One region of the Microbaculum mangrovi genome, then DNA from elsewhere that is predicted to be linked to it. Evidence: predicted binding sites of a transcription regulator. Region 1 holds the regulator's gene; each other region holds the start of a gene.

Region 1 (5,533 bases):
GGCGGTTGGAATATCGATATCGCGAAGATAGGTGGCCGTGTCGATGCGGTTGCGCAGCAGCAGCCTGACCGGCGCCCACGGGTAGTGATGGCTCGCGAGCGCCGTCAGGCTGTCGAAGGGGGTCACCAGGATGAGGCCGCGCAGCGGGCGCTCGGCGGCGAGATGGGCGGCGACCCCGGCGCCGATCGAGAAGCCGACCGCGACGACGCCCGTCGGCTCCTTCAGTCCGTCGAACACCGCGACGGCGTCGCTCAGCAGTTTCTTCGCGCTCGGGCGTCCGCCGCTCGGCGGATAGCCGCGATAATAGACGGCCATCACCTCGTTGGCCGGATACAGCCAGTGCAGCGTCTGCGCGACCGCCGCGGCGTTCCAGGCATTGCCGCCGAAGCCGAGGACAAGCGGACGCGGACCGTCGGGCTTGCGCGCCGCGATCCGCACGACGGCGACGTCGATGCCGTCCGCCATTCGCGTCGTCGTCATCTCGCCGCCGTCCGGCAGCACGTCGGGCGCGCCGCCGGCGAGGCTTGTCGGGAACAGGAGGGACGTCTGCGCAAAATAGGTGACCGCGACGAGCGCGGCGTAGCCGACGGCGAGCCAGGCGGCGATTTTCACGAACAACATATGCCATTTTCTCCCGGATCCCGACGCCGGCGCAATGGCGCGCGATCCACGGATAGTCGGCTCAGGTGTTGCATTCGCGACTCACTTGCGCGCCTTCCTGGGGAAATCGTTGAGGAAAGGTTTATGCGGGGTTTACGGCGAGTCCGCCGGTATTGTAGCTTGCACTCATTGAGTACGACATTTCGTGCGGCGGACCAGTCTAGTCACCCAGATTTAGTGGGAAAGTCGGATCGCAAGTAGGCGATTCCGGTGAGGACTCGGAGTCTGTCCGCAACCCAAGCATGGAGCGGCGGATGTCTTGGACTGATGAACGTGTCGAGCTCCTGAAGAAGCTCTGGACCGATGGACTGAGTGCCAGTCAGATCGCGGCCGAGCTCGGTGGAGTGACACGCAATGCGGTGATCGGCAAGGTGCACCGGCTGGGACTGTCCGGCCGCACCAAGACCTCGCGGCCTTCGGCGCCGCGGGTGCGCAAGGTGCGTCGCCCGTCGATGCCGCCGCGCCCCACCACACGGGTCATCGGCAACACTGCCTTGAAGCTGAACGTGGTCGAAGAGCAGCAGCTCGACGCCGAAGTGGTGCCGATGCGCGTGCTCGCGCCGGTCGAGGAATTGTTCATTCCGCCCGAGGAACGGGCCACGATCCTGCAGCTGAACGAGCACACCTGCAAATGGCCGATCGGCGATCCGGGCCAGGAGGACTTCTACTTCTGCGGCCGGCGTTCGGGCAGCGGCGTGCCCTATTGCGAGCATCACTGCCGCGTCGCCTATCAGCCGGCCAACGACAGGCGCCGGACGAAGTCGGCGGGCTAGGGGCTTTCACGTCTACACCGTCCTGGCCGGCCAGGTGTCGCTGAGGCGATAGCCGTTCGGCCAGGGGTCTCCCGGGTCCAGCATGTGCTGATGCGTCCCGGTGATCCACGCCCGTCCCGAAATCTCAGGAACGATCGCCGGATGTTCGCCTACCGTGGTGTCGGCGACGATCCTGCCGATGAAGCGGGAGTCGATGATCGATTCCGCGATCAAGGTGTCGCCCGCCGCCATGAGGCCGCGCGCGCGCAGCAGCGCCATGCGCGCCGAAACCGCGGTGCCGGTCGGCGAGCGGTCGATCTTGCCGGGCTGGATCGCGACGGCGTGCCGCGAGACGGTGGCGCCTCCCTCGGTGCGCAGCGATCCCGCGATCAGGCAGAACGAGAGATGCGCCCAGTCCGGGTTTTCCGGATGACGGAAGCCGAGCTGCTGGTTGGCGGCATCGGTGATGGCGATGCCGGCGGCGGCCAGGTCGCGCGCTTCCGATGCCTCGATCGTGAATCCGAGCGCGTCGGCGTCGACGACGACGAAGCTGTCGCCGCCATAGGCCGTGTCGACGTTCAGCGTTCCCAGCCCCTCGACCTCTAGCGGCGTCGACAGCCGCTCGGCGAACGCGGGCACGTTGCGGACGACGATCCGCTCCGCCTTGCCGTTCCTGCAGTCGGCGGTGATCTCGATGAGCCCGCCGGGCGCCTCCAGCGTCATCGTCGTGGTCGGCTCGCGCATGGCGACGATGCCGGTTTCGAGCAGCACGGTCGCCACGCAGATGGCATTGGAACCGGACATGGGCGGCGTGTCCTCGGGCTCCATGATGATGAAGCCCATCGCCGCGCGCGCGTCCTTTGCCGGCACCAGCAGGTTCACATGACGGAACACCCCGCCGCGCGGCTCGTTGAGCAGGAAGCGGCGCAGCCCCTGGTCGCGGGCGATCCACCGCGACTGTTGCCACAGGGTATCGCCCGGCGGCGGCGCCACGCCGCCGACGATGACGTCGCCGACCTCGCCCTCGGCATGGCAGCTGACGACGTGAACGACCTTGCTCGCGCGCATGGCCCCGCTCCCTTTCCGGCGTTACCCGGACAGGGAACCGCGATCGGGGCGGGCGCACAAGTCAGTTGGCGGTGGCGAACTGCTCGTTGAAGGCGTAGCCGGCGCCGCGCACGGTGCGGATCGGGTCGGCCTTGCGGCCCCGGTTGATCGCCTTGCGCAGCCGGCCGACATGGACGTCCACGGTGCGCTCGTCGACATAGACGTCGCGGCCCCACACGCCGTCCAGCAGCTGCTCGCGGGTGAACACCCGTCCCGGGCTCTGCATCAGGAACTCGAGCAGCCTGAACTCGGTCGGCCCCAGATGGATCTCGCGGCCCGCCCGGCGCACCCGGTGGGTATCGCGGTTGAGCTCGATGTCGCCTGCATGCAGCACGGTGGCGATCAGCTCCGGCTTGGCGCGGCGCAGGAGCGCCTTCACCCGCGCCATCAGCTCGGGGATCGAGAACGGCTTGACCACGTAGTCGTCGGCGCCGGTGGCCAGGCCGCGGATGCGCTCGGTCTCCTCGCCGCGCGCCGTCAGCATGATTACCGGCAGCGCCGTCGTCTCCGGGCGCGAGCGGATGCGCCGGCACAGTTCGATGCCGGAGATCCCGGGCAGCATCCAGTCGAGCAGCACCAGGTCGGGCGCGCCCTCGCGGATGCGCGTCTCCGCCTCGTCGCCCCGGGCAACCGCCTCCACCTCGTATCCTTCGGATTCGAGGTTGTAGCGGATCAGTAGCGTCAACGGTTCTTCGTCTTCGACGATCAGAACTTTGGCGTTCATCGTCCGGCCCTTCGGTTCCTCAGTCGTCGCTCTGCGGATAGTCCGCCGGCGTGTAGCTCGACGTGTCCCCCTTCGGGCGCTGCTCGCGCAGCGGCTCGCCCTTCACCAGGTAGAACACCATCTCGGCGATATTGGTCGCGTGGTCGCCGATCCGCTCGATGTTCTTGGCCGCGAACAAAAGGTGCGTCGAATAGGTGATCGAGCGCGGGTCCTCCATCATATAGGTGAGGAGCTCCCGGAAGATCGAAGTGTACATCGCGTCGATCTCGGAATCGCGGTGCCACACCGCCATCGCCTTGTCGACGTCGCGCTGGGCGAAGCTGTCGAGCACATCCTTGAGCTGTTCCGAGGCGATCCGGCTCATGTGATCGATGCCGAGGATCGCCCGCTGCGCGATGATCTCCGACTGGATCGCTACCGCCCGCTTGGCGATGTTCTTGGCCATGTCGCCGATGCGCTCGAGCTCGGACGATATCTTGATCGCGGCGATGATCTCGCGCAGGTCGACGGCCATCGGCTGGCGCTTGGCGATCATCAGGATCGCGGCCTCCTCGACCTCGTGCTCGAGTTCGTCGATCTGTTCGTCCGCCTCGATGGTCCGCAGCGCCAATTCCTGGTCGCTGGTGTGCAGCGCGACGATCGAGTCGGTCAGCAGCTTCTCGGCGAGGCCGCCCATCTGCGTCAGTTTGACGGCGAGGTTCTTCAGCTCTTCGTCGTAGGAGGAAACGATATGTTCCGTCATCTCATTCTCCTCGGCCTGTCGTCCGTGGCCATCCGTGGGATCAGCCGAAGCGGCCGGTGATGTAGTCGTGGGTGCGCTGGTCTCTCGGGTTCGTGAAGATGTGCTCGGTCGGGCCGACCTCCACGAGGATGCCGAGGTGAAAGAAGGCGGTGCGCTGCGACACGCGGGCGGCCTGCTGCATCGAGTGCGTCACGATGACGATGCAGTAGTTCTCCTTCAGCTCGTCGATCAGCTCCTCGACCTTGGCCGTGGCGATCGGGTCGAGCGCAGAGCACGGTTCGTCCATCAGGATCACTTCGGGGCTGACGGCGATGGCGCGGGCGATGCACAGGCGCTGCTGCTGGCCGCCGGACAGACCGGTGCCCGGCTCGTTGAGCCGGTCCCTGACCTCCTCCCAGAGTCCGGCCTTGCGCAGGCTGGTCTCCACGATCGCGTCCATTTCCGTCTTGCCGCGGGCAAGGCCGTGGATGCGCGGGCCGTAGGCGATGTTCTCGTAGATCGACTTGGGGAACGGGTTGGGCTTCTGGAAGACCATGCCGACGCGCGCGCGCAGCTCCACTACGTCAAGCGAGGGGTCGTAGATGTCGCGGCCGTCAAGCGTGATCTCGCCGGTGACACGGCAGCTCTCGATGGTGTCGTTCATCCGGTTGAGGCAGCGCAGGAAGGTCGACTTGCCGCAGCCGGACGGGCCGATCAGCGCGGTCACAGAGCGCTCGGCGATGTCGATGGAGACGTCGAACAGGGCCTGTTTCGCGCCGTAGAACACGCAGGTGTTGTTCGCCGATACGCGGATCGGGTTCATGTTCGGGTCGTCTACGACGATCGTCCCGGCAGGCGTCGGCGTCTCTGCGGTCGCAGCGTCGGTCATGCTCGTGCTCCTTGCCCTACCACGTCCGCTCGAGGCGCTGACGCAGGAAGATGGCTGTTATGTTCATGAGGATGAGGAAGCCCAGCAGCACCAGGATCGCTGCCGACGTGCGGTCGACGAAGCCGCGTTCCGGACTGTCGGCCCAGATGAAGATCTGCGTCGGCAGGGCGGTGGAGGCGTCCATGAGCCCGCCCGGAGGCGAGGTGATGAAGGCGTTCATGCCGATCAGCAGTAGCGGCGCCGTTTCGCCGAGTGCCTGCGCGAGCCCGATGATCGTGCCGGTCAGGATGCCGGGCAGGGCGAGTGGCAGGACGTGATGGGCGATCACCTGGTGGCGCGAGGCGCCCATGCCGAGCGCGCCCTCGCGGATCGACGGCGGCACCGCCTTGAGCGAGGCGCGCGTGACGATGATGATCGTCGGCAGCGTCATCAGCGACAGCACCATGCCGCCGACCAGCGGCGCCGAGCGGGGCAGTCCGAAGAAGTTGAGGAACACCGCCAGGCCAAGCAGGCCGAACACGATGGAGGGCACGGCCGCGAGGTTGTTGATGTTCACCTCGATCAGGTCCGTCCATTTGTTCTTCGGCGCGAATTCCTCCAGATAGACCGCCGCGGCGATGCCGACCGGGAAGGAGATCAGGAAGCAGACCATCAGGGCATAGAACGATCCGACGATCGCG
Region 2 (5,533 bases), on a different contig from region 1:
GGCCTTGCCGATCGCCAGCGTGCCGACGGGAACGCCGGCCGGCATCTGCACGATCGACAAGAGGCTGTCCTGGCCGCTCAGCGCCTTCGATTCGACGGGCACGCCGAAGACGGGAAGCGGCGTCATCGCGGCGGCCATGCCGGGCAGGTGGGCGGCGCCGCCGGCGCCGGCGATGATCACCTTGAAGCCGGCCTCGCGCGCGCCTGAGGCGAAGTCGTAGAGCCGCTTCGGCGTGCGGTGGGCCGAGACGATGCGCGCGTCGTAGGCGACGCCGAGCGCATCCAGCGCCTCGGCGGCGGCGCGCATGGTCGCCCAGTCGGACTGGCTTCCCATGATGATGGCCACGGGTGGCGTATCGGCGGCCGGCGTATCGGCGGATGGCGTTTCGGCGGGTGGCGTTTCGGCCATCGCGGTTCTCCCGGAAAAACGGCGGATTATAGGGACGGCGCGGCCGGGTTCAAGCGTGTGTGAACGATAGCGCGCACGGACGTCGACGGCGGCATCCCGGGGAGGCGATATACGCACAACGGCGTACGCCATGCCCGTCGCGAACCATGGTTAATCCGCCGCCGATTCGGTTATATTGGCGCGTTAGCGGGGATTCGGAATGGAAACGAAACGCACCCGGCGCGCAAAGGCCGCCAAGGATACCGTCCGGCGGTCCGAGTCGCCGCGCCGACAGGCCCGGCGGTCCCCCGACGGCGCGCTCAAGGACATCGATGCGACCGATCTGAGCGATGACGTGCGCTCGATGGTGTTGCAGCTGGCGACCCGCGTCGACGCGCTGACCGGCGAACTCGACCTGGCGCGCCGCCGTGTCGCCGAACTGGAGACGCTGGCCGACGAGGACGCGCTGCTGCCGGTGCTGAACCGCGGTGGCTTCATGCGCGAGCTGAAACGGGCAATTGCCGTGGTCGACCGCTACGCGACGCCCGCGGCGCTGATCTGCCTCAATGTCGACGGTCTCAAGGCGATCAACGACGCCTACGGCCACGCGGCCGGCGACGCGGTGCTGCGCGAGGTCGTCGCGCGCGTGCGGTCGCGGCTCAGGGCGTCCGATATCGTCGGCCGGCTCGGGGGGCGGGAATTCGGCGCGATCCTGTGGACGGCCTCGGCCGAAGATGTCGAGCAGAAGGCAGACGCGCTGGCCGCGGCAATTGCCGGGACCCCGATTTCGGTCGTCGGCCATCAGGTGATCGTGGCGGTATCGGCGGGTGCGACCGCGCTCGCCGCGACGGATTCCGCCGAGACCGCGCTGGGCCGCGCCGACGAGGCCATGGACGGGGCCAGGCGCGGCGGGTCCTGAGCCTTCCGGAGAGCGGCGACGCCGGGCGGGCGCGGGCAACCGGGCGACGATCAGGCGATGATGTCGGGGGTCAGTCGGTCCTCGATGTGCGACATCCGGTCCTTGAGGAACAGCTTGCGTTTCTTCAGCCGCTTGATCTGCAGATTGTCGGCGGAACCGGACGCGTCCAGCGCGGCGATGGCGCTGTCTAGATCGCGATGTTCCTGTTGCAGGGCAACCAACTGGTCGCGCAAGGATTCTTCGTCCTCGTCACTCATCAAATGCAGGCCTCCGGGAACGGTCCGTTCCAGATAATACCATACCAGAAGCCCCCGGCCGGTCGCGCGCCGTCAAGGGCGGAATGCGAGTTATCCACGCCGTTCCGCGCGGTGCACCTTGCCGGACGGTTTCTGGGTGCCAATTTGTCGACAAGAAACGGTGCTTATGTCACACTCCAGTCATCCTTCATAGCGGCATAGGAGGTGCATATGACGGTCGCATCGCATTTGGCCGAACTCGTCGAAAAACACCGGGCGCTGGAGCGCTCAATCGAGGAGGAGATGTCCCGGCCACATGCCGACGATATCCGCGTAGCGGACATGAAGAAGAAGAAACTCAGACTTAAAGAAGAAATCGAGCGACTTCGTACGAGAAAGGTTTCCGTACACTGACCTCCCGCCGCCGACCGGCACGATGAAGACCGGTCGGGGTGTTCGAACCCGAGAGGATACGACGAAGCGCTCGCCGTAAGGCGGGCGCTTTTGTGTTTTCGGAAGGCTAGCCGGGGTAAGCGGCGCGGCATCGGCATGGATCCGTGCCGGCATCTCCTCCGCGCCGGCATCCCCCCGAGTCGGCATCCCCCCGAGTCGGCATCCCCCCGAGTCGGCATCCCTTCGGCGCCGACATCCCCTCCGCCCCGATATCCCTTCGGCGCCGGCATCCCGTCGACAATCCGGGGCAGGCCTTCGCCCCTGCGGTTCGCCCGGTTCAAATGCCGGCGTTTCTCGGGCAAGCTGTGTGAAGGCGATTCACCGCAAGGGTGAGTCCGTCCGCGGCGCAGAAGACGCCAAGGCGTTTGGGGGGGCGAACCTGATCCAGCTTCACTGGCATGAACTGGTCACGAATTTCGTGACGCTCTGGGTGATGCTCGACCCGCTCAGCACGGTCGGCTTCTTTCTGGCGCTGACGCCGGGCATGGTCGCGGCGCAACGGCGGGCGCTGGCCACGAAGGCGGTGCTGATTTCCGCCGGCGTGCTGCTGTTCTTCATCGCCGCCGGCCAGTTCCTGCTCAGCGCGCTGAACATCCCGCTCTATTCGTTCCAGATCGCCGGCGGCATCGTACTGTTCCTGTTCGCGCTCAACATGATCTTCGGCCACACCAAGCCGCAAGTGGTGGAGGCGTCGCCGGGGTCCGAGCCGGAGGAGTCGATCGCGGTGTTTCCCCTGGCGATCCCGGGGATCGCCGGGCCCGGCGCGATGCTCGTCGTCGTGCTGCTGACCGACAAGGAGCGCTATTCGTTCGGCGAGCAGGTCGATACCGTCGTCCTGCTGCTGGTCGTCCTGTTCCTGCTCTGGGTGGCGCTGATGCTCGCCAACCCGATCAGCAGAATCATCGGCGCGTCCGGCGCCAACGTGCTCGCCCGGGTCATGGGTCTGCTGCTTGCCGCCGTCGCCGCCAACAACGTGCTTCAGGCGGCGCGGGTCTATATCGCGACGGCGGCGGGCGGATAGGCGCCGGTCGGATATACGCCGGTCGGATATACGCCTCCGGGCCTGCCGAAACCGATCACCCCTGCCGCAGGGGATCACCCCTGCCGTAACGGATCACCCCTGCCGCAACGGATCACCATTGCCCGGCCGTCGCGCCGCCTTCCATCGGCAGGGCCGCGCCGTTGATGAAGCCGGCCTCGTGCGAGGCGAGGAACAGGACGGCGGCGGCGGCCTCCGCGACGGTGCCGATGCGTTTCAGCGGATAGGCGTCGGCCTGCTCGCGCATGCCGGCGTCCTCGTCGCCGTCGATGGCGAAGCCGGCGCGCGCCATGTCGGTCTCGACCACGCCGGGACACAGCGCGTTGACCCGGACGTCGGGGGCAAGCTCCATCGCCATGGACCGCGTCAGGTTCACCACCGCGCCCTTGGAGGCGCAATAGGCGGTGGTCCCGGGATAGCCGTTGAGGCCGGACTCCGAGGCGATGTTGACGATGGTGCCGCGGGCGACGCGCAGCGCGGGCAGGGCCGCGCGGGTGCAGAACTGGACGCTCTTCACGTTGGCGTTCATCACCGCGTCCCAGGCCTTCTCGTCGGTGTCTTCTATCGTGCCCCGGAAGAACACCCCGGCATTGTTGACGAGGATGTCGAGCCCGCCGAAGGCGCCCAGCGCGGCGGCGACGGCTGCGTCGCAGCCGGCGACCGTGGCGACGTCGCCGGGGGCGGGGATCGCATTGGCGTTGCCCTCGTAGCGGGCCATCGCCACGGCGACCGAAGTGTCGGTGCGCCCGTTGATCGCCACGCGCGCGCCCTCGGCCAGAAACGCCCGGGCGCAGGCCGCCCCGATACCGCGCGTCGCGCCGGTGACCAGGACGGACTTGCCCGTAAAGCGCATGGTTATCGTCCCTTATTGTCTTGCGCCATCGTGTGGGAAGCTTAGGAGAACATTCTGTTGCTCTAATATTGTTCTAATTCCCGCGCGGGGAATCGCGATATAAGCGCTGTATGGAAGGTGATTCCAAACTCTACATACCGTTCTCTCAGCGAGCTGGACTAGAACCAATTCCGCCGCAGCTTGAGCTGGGCGAAGTGTCCATCGAATTGCGTCGGCACTTAGAATATTACATAAGCCTTGAGATAGATAGAGAATCGCGTCCTGGGGTCGATTCGTCTTTTTTCAGTAAGAGATGGAAGCGGGTCGCGATGGACCTGCATGTTTTATTCTTCAGGAAATCCGTAGATGGATTCAATTTTAGAGTCTACGAGAACGAGAGGCGCCTTAAGACCTTCATTCAACGCGCCAACATAGGTAACCTATTCAATCTGATTGAATTCTTCGTCCGGCATCCCGGATGTAGCGATGAACTGAAGAGCGAGTTAGCGGGTGCGTTTGTCGCAGCACGCGCCGCGTATCGCATAATTGACAACCAATACATCGCCGCCATCGGCACAGAAGAGCAGGTGGCCGCGTTCGAGCGTGCCATTGCGGATGCGGAGGCCAAAGATGCTACAGCCGCGCGCAAGCAGCTTATCGCGGCGGGCGTGGCGTTACGAAGATCGGATTGGGCTGGTAGCGTGCGGGAGAGCATTCACGCCGTAGAAGCGACAGCGGTACGCCTCGCTCCCGGCACCAAGACCCTGGGCAAGGCGCTTGCGGTTCTGGAACGGCGCGATCACCTGCATGGTAGCCTTAAGAGAGCGTTTGACACCCTCTACGGCTACTCGTGCGAAGAAGAGGGCGTACGCCATGCCCTCGTCTTCAGCGATGAATCACAAGTAGACGAAGCGGACGCACTGTTCATGCTGGGCGCGTGCGCATCTTTCGTGTCGTATTTACTTGCGCGCGGCGCTTAACGCACGGCGGCTTTGCCCTCACGCCTCCTTCGCCATCTCGCGCAGCACGAATTTCTGGATCTTGCCGGTGGAGGTCTTCGGCAGTTCGGCGAAGATCACGGTGCGCGGGCACTTGAAGTGGGCCATGTGCTCGCGGCACCAGGCGATGATGTCGTCGGCGGTGACGTCGCTGCCCGGCTTCGCCTCGATGAAGGCGCAGGGGGTCTCGCCCCACTTGTCGTCGGGCTTGGCGACGACGGCGACGGCCTGGACCTCCGCGTGCTTGTAGATGACGTCCTCGACCTCGATCGAAGAGATGTTCTCGCCGCCGGAGATGATGATGTCCTTGGAGCGGTCCTTGAGCTGGATGTAGCCGTCGGGATGCATGACGCCGAGATCGCCGGAATGGAACCAGCCGCCGGCGAAGGCCTCCCGCGAGGCGTCCGGGTTCTTGAGATAGCCCTTCATGACGACATTGCCCCGGAACATGACTTCGCCGATGGTCTCGCCGTCGGCGGGCACGGGCTCCATGGTCTCGGGATCGCGCACCGACAGCGCCTCGAGCGCTGCGTAGCGCACGCCCTGGCGCGCCTTGCGGGCGGCGCGGGCGGGGCCTTCGAGCGCGTCCCAGTCCGCCTTCCAGTCGTTGACCACGGCGGGGCCGTAGGTCTCGGTCAGGCCGTAGAGATGGGTGACGTTGAAGCCGTT
Region 3 (5,533 bases), on a different contig from region 1:
GTCATGGGCGTATCGTACCGGTCGGTAAAAAACGGGATTGCGGCGGGATCTGGACCCGAACATTGCCAACCGATCGCGGCGCTGGTAGGGCAACCGCCCGCATCGCCCCCGAAAGGACGTCCCGGATGGGACCCTCCATCGGGTGCCCCGAATCGGCACGGCGTCGGACGACGGACTGTTTCGAGTGACCGGACTATGAGCGACTTCTGGGTATTTGGCTACGGCTCGCTGATGTGGCGGCCCGGTTTCGACCATGTCGAGCGGGTGCCCGCCCGCCTGCGCGGCCTGCACCGCTCGCTCTGCGTCTACAGCCATGTCCATCGCGGCACGCCGGACAGGCCCGGCCTCGTGCTCGGCCTGGACCGCGGCGGCGCCTGCCTCGGCGTCGCCTTCCGCGTCGCGCCACAGGCCCGCGAGGAGGTCGTCGCCTATCTGCGCGCCCGCGAGCAGGTGACGATGGTCTATCGGGAGGTCACCCGCCAGATCGAGCTTCTCGACGGCAGCCGACGCGCCGCGCCGGCGCTGTGCTACGTCGTCGACCGCGCCCATCAGCAATACGCGGGCGCGCTGCCCGTCCAGCGCCAGGTCGAGCTGGTCAGACAGGGGCACGGCATGTCCGGCCCCAATGTCGACTACGTGCGGGCCACCCTCGACCACATGGACGAGATCGGCGTGGTCGACCAGCGGCTCGCCGTTCTCGGCCGGGCCCTGACGGAATCCGTCTAGCCAGCGGAGCCGTCCCCGCGACCTGCTGAGAAAATAGACCTGTTCAGAAAGTCAGTCTGTTCGGGAAGTCGGCCAGCCCAAAATCAGCCAGCCCAAAATCAGGCGGTCCAAAGTCAGGGGCCAAAAGTCAGGGGCCAAAAGTCAGGCCGCGACGCCCTGGCGATCGCGGTTGCGCGCGCCGTCGCGGTCCGCCGGACGCGGCCCGATTGCCGCGCGCAGGTCGCGCAGCGCCTTGACCCGATCCACCGCGCCGATCGTCACCAGATGCACGTGCGCCTCGCTTGCCCCAGCAGCGCGCGCCGCCGCCAGCGCATCATCGAAGCGCCGGCCAACCGAGAGGCCGATCCACACCGCCTCCCTGCGACCGTCGGGATGCACGGCGGCGAGGATCACCGGCGCGCCGGGAAACTCCGCCGCCACGTCGAGCGGGAAGGCCCGCGTCAGATAGCGGCGCCCGCTCTCTCCCGTCCAGTGACGGAACTCCGAGGCAAACGAAATCCCGTCGAGCACGCTCGGCACGGCAGGTTCGCAATCGACGACACTAATGGGCGCGGTCATAGGAACAAAGATGGAACATCCGACAACGTGCGTCAATCCACATGCGATATCTGGTTTAACGCACCTCACTGTGGAAGGTTTCATACGGAAATTTCATTGCGATGCCGTTACCGCGGCCGATGGTCATCGATTCATTTGTTTCACGATTGCCGGTTCTGTCCGTGATACTCGGGGTTGGGCCGCATGTCGGTCGCCGTCGCCACCCGGTTGGTCATGTTGAAGAACGCCGCCACCGAGGCGATGTCCCAGATGTCCCGGTCGCTGAAGCCGACATCGCGCAGCGCCTGGCGGTCCGGCTCGTCGATCGCCCACGGCGTTTCCGTCAGCTTCCAGGCGAAATCGAGCATCGCCCGTTGCTTGCTCGTCAGATCGGCGGCGCGGTAGTTCATCACCATCGTCTCGCCGAGCGCCGGGTCGCCGGAGTACTGGCGCACCGCCTGCCCGTGGGCGGTCAGGCAGTAGAAACAGTGGTTAACGCTGGAACAGACGACGGCGATCATCTCGCGTTCCAGCTTCGACAGCCCGGAGTCGCCGAGCATCAGATCGTTGTACATCGCCGTGAAGGCGTCGAGCTTGACCGGATTGAACGCGTAGGCCTTCAACACGTTCGGCACCATGCCAAGCTTTTCCATGCACTTGTCGAAATAGGCCTTCTGGCGATCGGTGAGATCGTCTTCCTGTTCGAGATCGAGCGCGATCACGCGGTCTTCCGACATTCATGTCCTCCGGCTGTTGCGCGTTTCGGGTCCAAGGACGCAACGCTAGCACAGCCGCGCCCGGAATCCGCAGCCCGGTAACCGCAGCCCGATAACCGATGTCTCGACACCGTCGTCAATCTGTCGAACACTTCCGGGCAAGCCGTGAGTCGCAAGAACGGAAAACGGAATACGAGGAAACGCAATGCTCCAACGCGACCAGGACAGAAGGCGTGCGCTGATCGAGGCGACCCTGAAGGCGCTTCCCGGCGCCGCCCGCAAGTCGGCGCTCGGCGCTTTCACGGACTGCCTGTATTCCGACGCCGCCTACGAGGATCTGGCGATCTATTCGCCCGGTGAACTGGCGCTTCTGGCCGAAGGCGCGTGGGACTTCACCGCGACACGGCAGCCCGGCAAGCACAAGATCCACGTCTTCGATCCGGATCCGATCGATCCCGCGCCGGAGTCGCCGCTCAACTCGGTCACCGTCGTCGAGATCGTCAACGACAACATGCCGTTCCTGCTCGATTCGGCGATGGCGGAGCTGCAGGACCGCAGCTACGAGGTCCGCCTCGTGCTGCATCCCATCGTGTGCGTCGAGCGCGACGGCCGGGGCAAGCGCAAGAAATTCCATGGCATCGAGCGGCCGTCCTCCCAGGCAGAGGTGTTGCGCGAGAGCGTCATCCAGATCCATGTCGACCGCATCGATTCCGATCTCGAGCGGCGCGAGCTGGCCGCCGCGCTGGGCCGGGTCGACGACGCCGTGCGCATCGTCGTGCGCGACTGGCAGCCGATGCTCGCCCGGCTCAAGCAGGAGATCGAGGTCTACCGCTCCAACCCGCCGCCGATTCCCGCCGACGAGATCGCCGAGGCCGTGCAGTTCCTCGACTGGATCGCCGACAACAACTTCACGCTCCTGGGCCTGCGCGAGTACGCCTTCGTCGGCGGCGTCGAGGAGGGCCGGCTCGAGCGCGTCGCGCGCGACGAGGGCGCCGGCTTCGGCATCCTGCGCGATCCCGGCGTGATGGTCCTGCGGCGCGGCCGCGAATGGGTCACCTACACGCCGGAGCTGCGCGACTTCCTGATGCAGCCCGTGCCGCTGATCGTCACCAAGGCCAACGTCAAGTCGCTCGTCCATCGCCGCGTCCACATGGACTATGTCGGCGTCAAGACCTTCGACGACGAGGGCGCCCTGACCGGCGAGCTGCGCCTCATCGGCCTGTTCACCTCGACCGCCTACAACCGCGGCATCCGCTCCATCCCCTATCTCCGGCACAAGGTCGACCTGGTCATGCGCAAGACCGGCTTCGAGCCGGAGAGCCACAACGGCAAGGCGCTGACGAACGTGCTGGAGACGTTCCCGCGCGACGAGCTGTTCCAGATCGATATCGAGACGCTGTACGAATGGTCGCTGGCGATCCTCCAGCTCGGCGAGCGCCCGCGCATCCGCGTCCTCTACCGGGCCGACAAGTTCGACCGGTTCGTCTCCGCGCTCGTCTACGTCCCGCGCGACCGCTACAACACCCGCGTCCGCCTGGCGATCGGCGACCTGCTGGCGCGCGCCTTCGAGGGGCGCGTGTCGGCCTTCTATCCCTTCTATCCGGAAGGCGTGCTGACCCGCGTCCATTTCATCATCGGCCGCTACGAGGGCACCGCCCCGACGCCGGACCAGGCCGCGCTGGAGGCGGAGATCGCCGGCCTGATCCGCATCTGGTCGGACAATCTGAAGGAGGCGCTCGACGACGCTCACGACGTCTTCCACGCCGCCGAGCTATACCACCGCTACAAGGACGCCTTCACCGGCGGCTACCAGGCCGCCTACTCCGCCGAGGTGGCGGTGCACGACATTTCCGTCGTCGAGCGGCTGGTCGGCGAGCGCCGCCTGCTGATCGACTTCCACCGGCCGGACGCCGACCGTCCCGACCGGCTCGGCCTCAAGCTGTTCCGGCTCGACAGCCCGGTGCCGCTGTCGGAGCGCGTGCCGATCCTGGAGAACATGGGCTTCAAGGTCATCAGCGAGCGCACCTACCGCATCGCCCGGCCGGACACCGACGCCGTCGCCGACATCTGGATGCACGACATGGTGCTGGAACGCGCCGACGGGGCGGCGATCGACCTCGACCGTCTCAACGGGCGTCTGGCCGACGGCTTCCTCGCCGTGGCCCTCGGCCAGGCCGAGAACGACGGCTACAACGCCTTGATCGTCAAGGCCTGCCTCGCCTGGCGCGACATCGCCACGCTGCGCGCCTATTCGCGCTATCTGCGCCAGGCCCGCATCCCCTACTCCCAGGACTACATGTGGCAGACGCTGCAGCATCACGCCGACATCGCCGGTCTGCTGGTCGACGTGTTTCATGCCCGCTTCTCCCCGCAGGTCACCGACCGGACGGAAAGACTGGCCGCCGAACAGGCGCTCGTCGACAAGATCGAGGCCGCGCTCGAGGCCGTTCCCAGCCTCGACGAGGACCGCATCGTGCGCTGCTTCGTCAATCTCATCCGCGCGACGCTGCGCACCAACTTCTACCAGACCGACACCCATGGCGAGACGCGCGAGGCCTTCTCCATCAAGCTGTCCAGCCGGCAGATCGACGACCTGCCCGAGCCGCGCCCGCACATGGAGATCTTCGTCTACAGCCCGCGCGTCGAGGGCGTGCATCTGCGTTTCGGCGAGATCGCCCGCGGCGGCCTGCGCTGGTCCGACCGGCCGCAGGACTTCCGCACCGAGGTGCTCGGTCTCGTCAAGGCGCAGCAGGTCAAGAACGCCGTCATCGTGCCGGTCGGCGCCAAGGGCGGCTTCGTGCCCAAGCACCTGCCCGTCGGCAACCGCGAGGCGATGCTGGCGGAGGGCATCGCCTGCTACAAGGTCTTCGTCGGCAGCCTGCTCGATCTCACCGACAACCTGGTCGAGGGCGCCATCGTCGCGCCCGCGCTGACGGTGCGCCACGACGGCGACGACCCTTATCTCGTCGTCGCCGCCGACAAGGGCACGGCGACCTTCTCCGACATCGCCAACGGCCTGTCGCAGGCGCACGACTTCTGGCTCGACGACGCCTTCGCCTCCGGCGGCTCGGCCGGCTACGACCACAAGAAGATGGGCATCACCGCCCGCGGCGCCTGGGAGGCGGTCAAGCGCCACTTCCGCGAGATGGACGTCGACATCCAGACGACGCCGTTCTCGGTGATCGGCGTCGGCGACATGTCCGGCGACGTGTTCGGCAACGGCATGCTGCTGTCCGAGCAGATCCGCCTCGTCGCCGCCTTCGACCATCGCGACATCTTCATCGACCCCGATCCGGACCCGGCCATCGGCTACGCCGAGCGCACGCGCCTGTTCGCGCTGCCGCGCTCGAGCTGGCAGGACTACGACACCAGCCTGATCTCCGCGGGTGGCGGCGTGTTCTCGCGCCAGATGAAGGCGATCCCGCTGTCGCCGCGGATGCAGGAGCTGCTCGGCATCCACCGCAAGACGGCGACGCCGGCCGAGCTCATCTCGGCGATCCTCAGGCTCGAGGCGGACCTGCTCTGGTTCGGCGGCATCGGCACCTATGTGCGCG
Region 4 (5,533 bases), on a different contig from region 1:
ACCTTGGCCATCAGGCCTTCGTACTTGGTCTTCTCCGCCTTCAGCTCTTCGAGCGCCTTGGCCTTTTCGTCGGCGGCCATCTTGTCGTCCGCCTGGACCTGGAACTCCTGCTTGGTGATCTCCATGATCCGGATCGGATAGAGCTGGGCGTCGGAGGACGGCTTGAACGGCGCCCACTTCAGGCCGGCGAGCACCTCGCGCGCCTTGGCGACCTCGTCGGGGGCCCCGAGACGGCCGTAGGACATCATGAAGGTGTAGATCTTGTCCTTGGCGGCCTGATCCAGGTCCTTGCGCCAGACCAGCGGATCGGACGGGATCAGCGGAGACTTCCAGACGACCTTGATGTTCTTGAACGCCTCGGGATTGTTCTCCTCGATGCGGGCAAGGTTCTCGGTGTTGTTGGTGGCGACGTCGACCTGATTGTTGGCCACCGCCATCGCATTGGTTTCGTGGTTGGCGTTACGGACCGTCTTGAAGCATTTCTTCGGGTCGACGCCGTTCTTGGCGAAGATGAAGGTGGTGGGGACGAGGAAGCCCGATGTCGAGTTCGGGTCGCCGATGCCGAAGTTCAGCGAGGCGTCGCACTTCAGCACGTCGTCCAGCGAATTGATCGGCGAGTCGACCGGCGCCAGCAGCAACGACCAGTAGCCCGGATTGCCGGATACATCGACCGACTGGGCGAAGACCTCGCCGTCGGAGCGGTCGACCGCTTCCATGGCCGACTTGTTGCCGTACCAGGCGACGTGCACCTTGCCGAAGCGCATGCCCTCGATGATGCCGGCATAGTCCGAGGCGAAGAACGGCTTCACCTTGAGGCCGGTCTGGGCCTCCATGGCGGCGAGGAACGGTTCCCACTGGGTCTTCAGGTTCTGGGTGGATTCGGTCGAGATGATGCCGAAATTGATTTCGGCCGTCTCAGCATGGGCGGCGCCCAGCAGCGAGGCGGAAATCGCCGCGGCGGCAAGGCCCTTAACGACAGCGTTCATGGAGTCCTCCGTATGAACTGGGATTGGGACCGTCTGGACTGGTCAGGCGGTCACGCGCCGGCGAAGGCGACGGCCGGCTGCAGCGCGATCTGCGGCCGGGGAGCCCTTTCCGGGACGTCTGGGAGCACGAGTTCCTCGCTGGCATCGCCATAGAGCTCGCGCAGAAAATCATGCGTGAGGGCCTCGCTCGGCCCGTCATATGCGACCTCGCCGTCGCGCAGCGCTACGGTGCGCGGGCAGTAGCGGCGGGCGTATTCGACCTGGTGCAGCGACACGACGACGGTGATGCCGTCGTTGCGGTTGATTTCCGACAGAGCCTCCATGACGCGCTTGGCGGAGGCCGGATCGAGCGAGGCGATCGGCTCGTCGGCAAGCACGATCTGCGCGCCCTGAACCATCGCGCGGGCGATCGCGGCACGCTGCTGCTGGCCGCCTGACAGGGTGGAGGCGCGCTGACGCGCGGTCTCGGCAATGCCGACACGGGCGAGCGCCTGCATGGCGACGATCTTCTCGTCGCGGCTGAACAGGCCGAGGGTGCCGCGCACGGCCGGTACGCGACCCAGCACGCCGGTCAGCACGTTGGTCAGCACCGAAAGCCGGCCGACGAGATTGAACTGCTGGAAGATGACGCCGATGTCGCGGCGGATGTCGCGCGCATCGGTTGTCAGGCGGCCGTCTGTCTGCACGGGCCGGTCTCCGACCATGACCTTGCAGCCGTCATTCCGGTCCGCCTGCACGAGGCCGGCGACATGGCGGATGAGCGTCGACTTGCCGGATCCGGATGCGCCGATCAGGGCGACCATCTCGCCACGATCGACCGAAACGGAAACGTCCTTCAGCGCGCGCTTGCCACCGCGAAACGTCTTCGAAAGCCCTTCGACCACGACTGTCGCCATGACGATTACCCCGCTGGTTTGTCTATGATCCAGACTGTGAACTGCGGACGAGGCTTAGCGGTCGTACATGACGGCTGTTTTGCGCTTGGTTGTCGGTTCGATGACAATCCCCAGGCCCCGCAACGCAAAGGATTCATGGGGTTTTTCGAGGCAGTTGCCTGTGCAAAATGCGCTTGACGTGACGGCCTTTCGGGTCGCATCAGACCGACCGTCGCCGAATTGATCGGGAGCGCGCGTTTTGGCACAGCACATCTATCATCCGGCGGCCTTCGATCCGTCCCGTCCCGTCGGCAGCTACTGGGATGCGACCGCCGAGCCGCTGACGGTCGACACGCCCGCTCTGTCGGGCGACGAAACCTGCGAGGTGGCCGTCATCGGGGCGGGATACACGGGCCTGTCGGCGGCGCTGCATCTGGCCCGCGACCATGGCGTCGATGTGCGCGTTCTGGAAAAGGCGCATCCGGGTTGGGGCGCGTCGGGCCGAAACGGCGGGTTCTGCTGTCTGGGTGGGACCAAGGTGTCGCATTCGACGCTGGTGAAGCGCCATGGCGACGCCGAGGCGCGACGGTTCTCCGCCGCCCAGCGCGAGGCGATCGCGCTCGTTCGGGACCTGTCCGAAAGCGAAGGCTTCGACATCGAGGCGATCGGCGACGGCGACATCGAAGTCGCCCATGACAAGGGCGCGTTGCGGGAGCTTGAAGCCACCGTCTCGCACATCCGCGAGGTATACGGCCTCGACTGCACGCTCTATCGGAAGGCCGAGCTGCGACAGGCCGGCATGGTGATGGAGGGGGCGGAAGCAGCGCTGCACCTTCCGCTCGGTTTCGGCCTGCATCCGATGAAATACGCCCGCGGCCTTGCCGCCGCGACGGTGAATCGTGGCGCCAGGGTGCACGGCCAAAGCCCGGTCGAGGCGTGGCAGAAGACGGACGGCTGGCACGTGCTGTCGACGCCGGGCGGGCGTCTGCGGGCGAAGACGGTGATCGTCGCCACCAACGGCTACACGGCAGAGGATCTGCATCCCGGCCTCGCCGGACGCGTGCTGCCCGCCCTGTCGAACGTCATTACCACGCGGCCGTTGACGGAGGCCGAGCGCGAGGCGCAGGGCTGGACGACGCATACGATGGCGTATGACAGCCGCAATCTGCTGCACTATTTCCGTTTGCTGCCGGACGGGCGTTTCCTGCTCGGCGCGCGCGGCGGCGTGTCTGCGGCTCCCGACGGAACGGAGCGGATGCAGGACGACATGCGCAAGCGGCTCGTGCGCATGTTTCCCGCCTGGGCCGATGTCGAAATCAGCCATTTCTGGCGCGGCTTCGTGTGCATGACGGCCGATCTCGTGCCCCACGTCGCCCGGTTGCCCGACGACGGCAGCGTCATCCACGCGCTGGGCTATCACGGCAATGGCGTCGCGATGGGAACCTGGTCGGGCCGGGCTGCGGCGCGGCTCGCGGTTCGCGACAGGCCCGACCACGAGATCGTGCCGGCGGCGGCCGGCCAGCCCCTGCCGCGCTTTCCGTTGCCGGGCCTGAGACCGCTTTATCTGCGCGGGGCCTATGTCGCCTATTGGCTGATGGACGAAGTTCTCTAGGCTGCGGCCGATTTTTTTCAACGACGAGCGGAACCCGTACCATGTACGACGCATATATCCTCTGCGGCACGCCGCGAACGGGAAGCACGCTGCTGTGCGGCCTGCTCGCGTCGACACAGGCGGCGGGGGATCCGGACTCGTTCTACAGCCGCCGGTTCATGCCGGCGTGGGCGGAGGAGTGGGGTCTGCCGAGCTCGGATTCGATGGGCGAGAGGGACTACGACATCGCCTATCTCGCAGCGGCGATCGAAGTCGGGAAGGGCGGTACACCCATCTTCGGGCTTCGGCTGATGCGGGAGAACCTCGACGACCTGACGGCGATCCTCGACCGGATCTATCCCGGCCTGCCGTCCGACGCGGCACGGTTCGAGCGGGCCTTCGGCAAGACGCTCTACATCCATCTGTCGCGCGAGAACAAGCTCGCCCAGGCGGTCTCCCTGGTGAAGGCGCAGCAAACCGGTCTCTGGCATGTCGCGCCCGATGGAAGTGAGTTGGAGCGGCTCGCTCCGCCGCAGGACCCCGTCTACGATTTCGAACGGATCAGACAGGAACTCGCCGAGCTCGAAAGCTACGATACGGCCTGGAATACGTGGTTCGCGGGGCAGGGCATCACCCCGGTGCGGATCGGCTACGAGCGCCTGTCGGCCGATCCCGCCGCGACGCTGGTGCGCCTCTGCGGGGCGCTCGGGATCGCGGCGCCGAACGTCTCGGAGGTCCAGCCCGGCGTGGCGAAGCTCTCCGATGAGATGAGCCTTGAATGGATGCGCCGCTACCGCGCCGACATTAGGGCGGGTGCCCGGTCCTAAGCGCTTTGCGCGGCCTCGACCTCGTAGCGGTCGAGGAAGGCTTCGGCGTCGAGCGTGCGGAAGTCTGCAAGCGCCGTGCGCAGCCGCGCGTGCGGCCAGTCCCACCAGGCGAGCCGGTCCATGCGGTTGCCGATCTCCTCTGGGAACCGCCAGCGGATGAACTTCGCCGGAACCCCGCCGACGATCGCATAGGCCGGCACGTCCCTGGAGACCACGGCGCCGGCGCCGATCACCGCGCCGTTGCCGATCGAAACGCCCGGCAGGATGGTCACGCCGTGGCCGAGCCAGACATCGTGGCCGATGGTCACCGCGTTGTCGCGGCGCCAGTCGAAGAACGCCGTCTCGGTGCCGGCGTCCTCGAAATAGTCGCCGGCGCGATAGGTGAAGTGATGCAGGGTGGCGCGCCACACCGGATGGTTGGTCGCGTTGATGCGGGCGTGGCTGGCGATGTTGACGAACTTGCCGATCCGGGCGGCCCAGACCTCGCACTCGCGCATCATGTAGGAATAGTCGCCGACGGTGCTCTCGCTCACATGGCAGCGCTCGGCGATCTCTGTATAGCGGCCGAGCGTGGAGTCGGTGACGACGGCGCTGGCGTGGACCAGCGACTTTTCGGAGAGGCGGGGCATCGTCATGTCCTCACGTGAAGGCCTGGACGTCGACGCAGTGGTCGGCGACCGCATCGCGGACGATCGCGTCATGGAAGATGCCGAGAACCGCGGTGCCGGCCTTCTTCCGCTCGTCGATCAGCTCGACCACGATGTCGCGGTTGGTGGCGTCGAGAGAGGCGGTCGGCTCGTCGAGGATCAGGATCGGCCGCTGGGCGACGAGGCCGCGGGCGATATTGACGCGCTGCTGCTCACCGCCTGAGAAGGTTGCCGGCGGCAACGACCAGAGGCGTTCGGGCAGGTTGAGCCTGGCAAGCAGGGTCGCGGCGCGGTCCCGCGCCTCGGCGGCGGATGCGCCGAGCGAACGAAGCGGTTCGGCGACCACGTCGATGGCGGGGACGCGCGGCACAGCCCGCAGGAACTGGCTGACATAGCTGATGGTGCGGAGCCTCAGATCGAGCACCCGGCGCGGCGCCGCCGACGCCATGTCGACGATGCGCGCGCCGTCGACCACCAGAATCTGGCCTTCATCGGCGACGTAGTTGCCGTAGATCATCCGCAGGACCGTGCTCTTGCCGGTGCCGGAGGGGCCGGTGAGGGCGACGCATTCGCCCTCCTTCACCGCGAGCTCGACGCCGTGCAGGAC

Evidence for each region. The regulator PhoB, encoded in region 1, activates phosphate uptake and scavenging genes when phosphate is short. The targets are predictions, from matches to a motif close to TGTCATNNANCTGTCAT.
Region 2: a site for PhoB is predicted at 1,731-1,747, ahead of ACSF9G_RS04900 (YdcH family protein). Genes of this name have one in related genera too.
Region 3: a site for PhoB is predicted at 2,111-2,127, ahead of ACSF9G_RS19995 (NAD-glutamate dehydrogenase). Genes of this name have one in related genera too.
Region 4: a site for PhoB is predicted at 1,972-1,988, ahead of phnC (phosphonate ABC transporter ATP-binding protein). Genes of this name have one in related genera too.

What each region holds. Positions count from the first base shown of each region.
Region 1 is NZ_JBPODT010000003.1:120,688-126,220, forward strand. Features, by position in the region: gene ACSF9G_RS13290 (alpha/beta hydrolase) at 1-621, opposite strand, end outside; gene ACSF9G_RS13295 (GcrA family cell cycle regulator) at 915-1,433, shown strand; gene ACSF9G_RS13300 (trans-3-hydroxy-L-proline dehydratase) at 1,446-2,480, opposite strand; gene phoB (phosphate regulon transcriptional regulator PhoB) at 2,542-3,243, opposite strand; gene phoU (phosphate signaling complex protein PhoU) at 3,263-3,985, opposite strand; gene pstB (phosphate ABC transporter ATP-binding protein PstB) at 4,026-4,787, opposite strand; gene pstA (phosphate ABC transporter permease PstA) at 4,870-5,533, opposite strand, start outside.
Region 2 is NZ_JBPODT010000001.1:1,012,750-1,018,282, reverse strand. Features, by position in the region: gene purE (5-(carboxyamino)imidazole ribonucleotide mutase) at 1-408, opposite strand, end outside; gene ACSF9G_RS04910 (GGDEF domain-containing protein) at 608-1,306, shown strand; gene ACSF9G_RS04905 (YdcH family protein) at 1,357-1,563, opposite strand; gene ACSF9G_RS04900 (YdcH family protein) at 1,774-1,956, shown strand; gene ACSF9G_RS04895 (MarC family protein) at 2,303-3,016, shown strand; gene ACSF9G_RS04890 (SDR family NAD(P)-dependent oxidoreductase) at 3,129-3,887, opposite strand; gene ACSF9G_RS04885 (AbiJ-NTD4 domain-containing protein) at 3,998-4,846, shown strand; gene ACSF9G_RS04880 (acyl-CoA synthetase) at 4,865-5,533, opposite strand, start outside.
Region 3 is NZ_JBPODT010000004.1:687,090-692,622, reverse strand. Features, by position in the region: gene ACSF9G_RS20015 (DUF2125 domain-containing protein) at 1-5, opposite strand, end outside; gene ACSF9G_RS20010 (gamma-glutamylcyclotransferase) at 196-726, shown strand; gene ACSF9G_RS20005 (hypothetical protein) at 868-1,245, opposite strand; gene ACSF9G_RS20000 (peroxidase-related enzyme) at 1,425-2,000, opposite strand; gene ACSF9G_RS19995 (NAD-glutamate dehydrogenase) at 2,185-5,533, shown strand, end outside.
Region 4 is NZ_JBPODT010000001.1:633,902-639,434, reverse strand. Features, by position in the region: gene phnD (phosphonate ABC transporter substrate-binding protein) at 1-986, opposite strand, end outside; gene phnC (phosphonate ABC transporter ATP-binding protein) at 1,037-1,882, opposite strand; gene ACSF9G_RS03030 (NAD(P)/FAD-dependent oxidoreductase) at 2,121-3,473, shown strand; gene ACSF9G_RS03025 (Stf0 family sulfotransferase) at 3,515-4,279, shown strand; gene ACSF9G_RS03020 (DapH/DapD/GlmU-related protein) at 4,276-4,908, opposite strand; gene phnL (phosphonate C-P lyase system protein PhnL) at 4,919-5,533, opposite strand, start outside.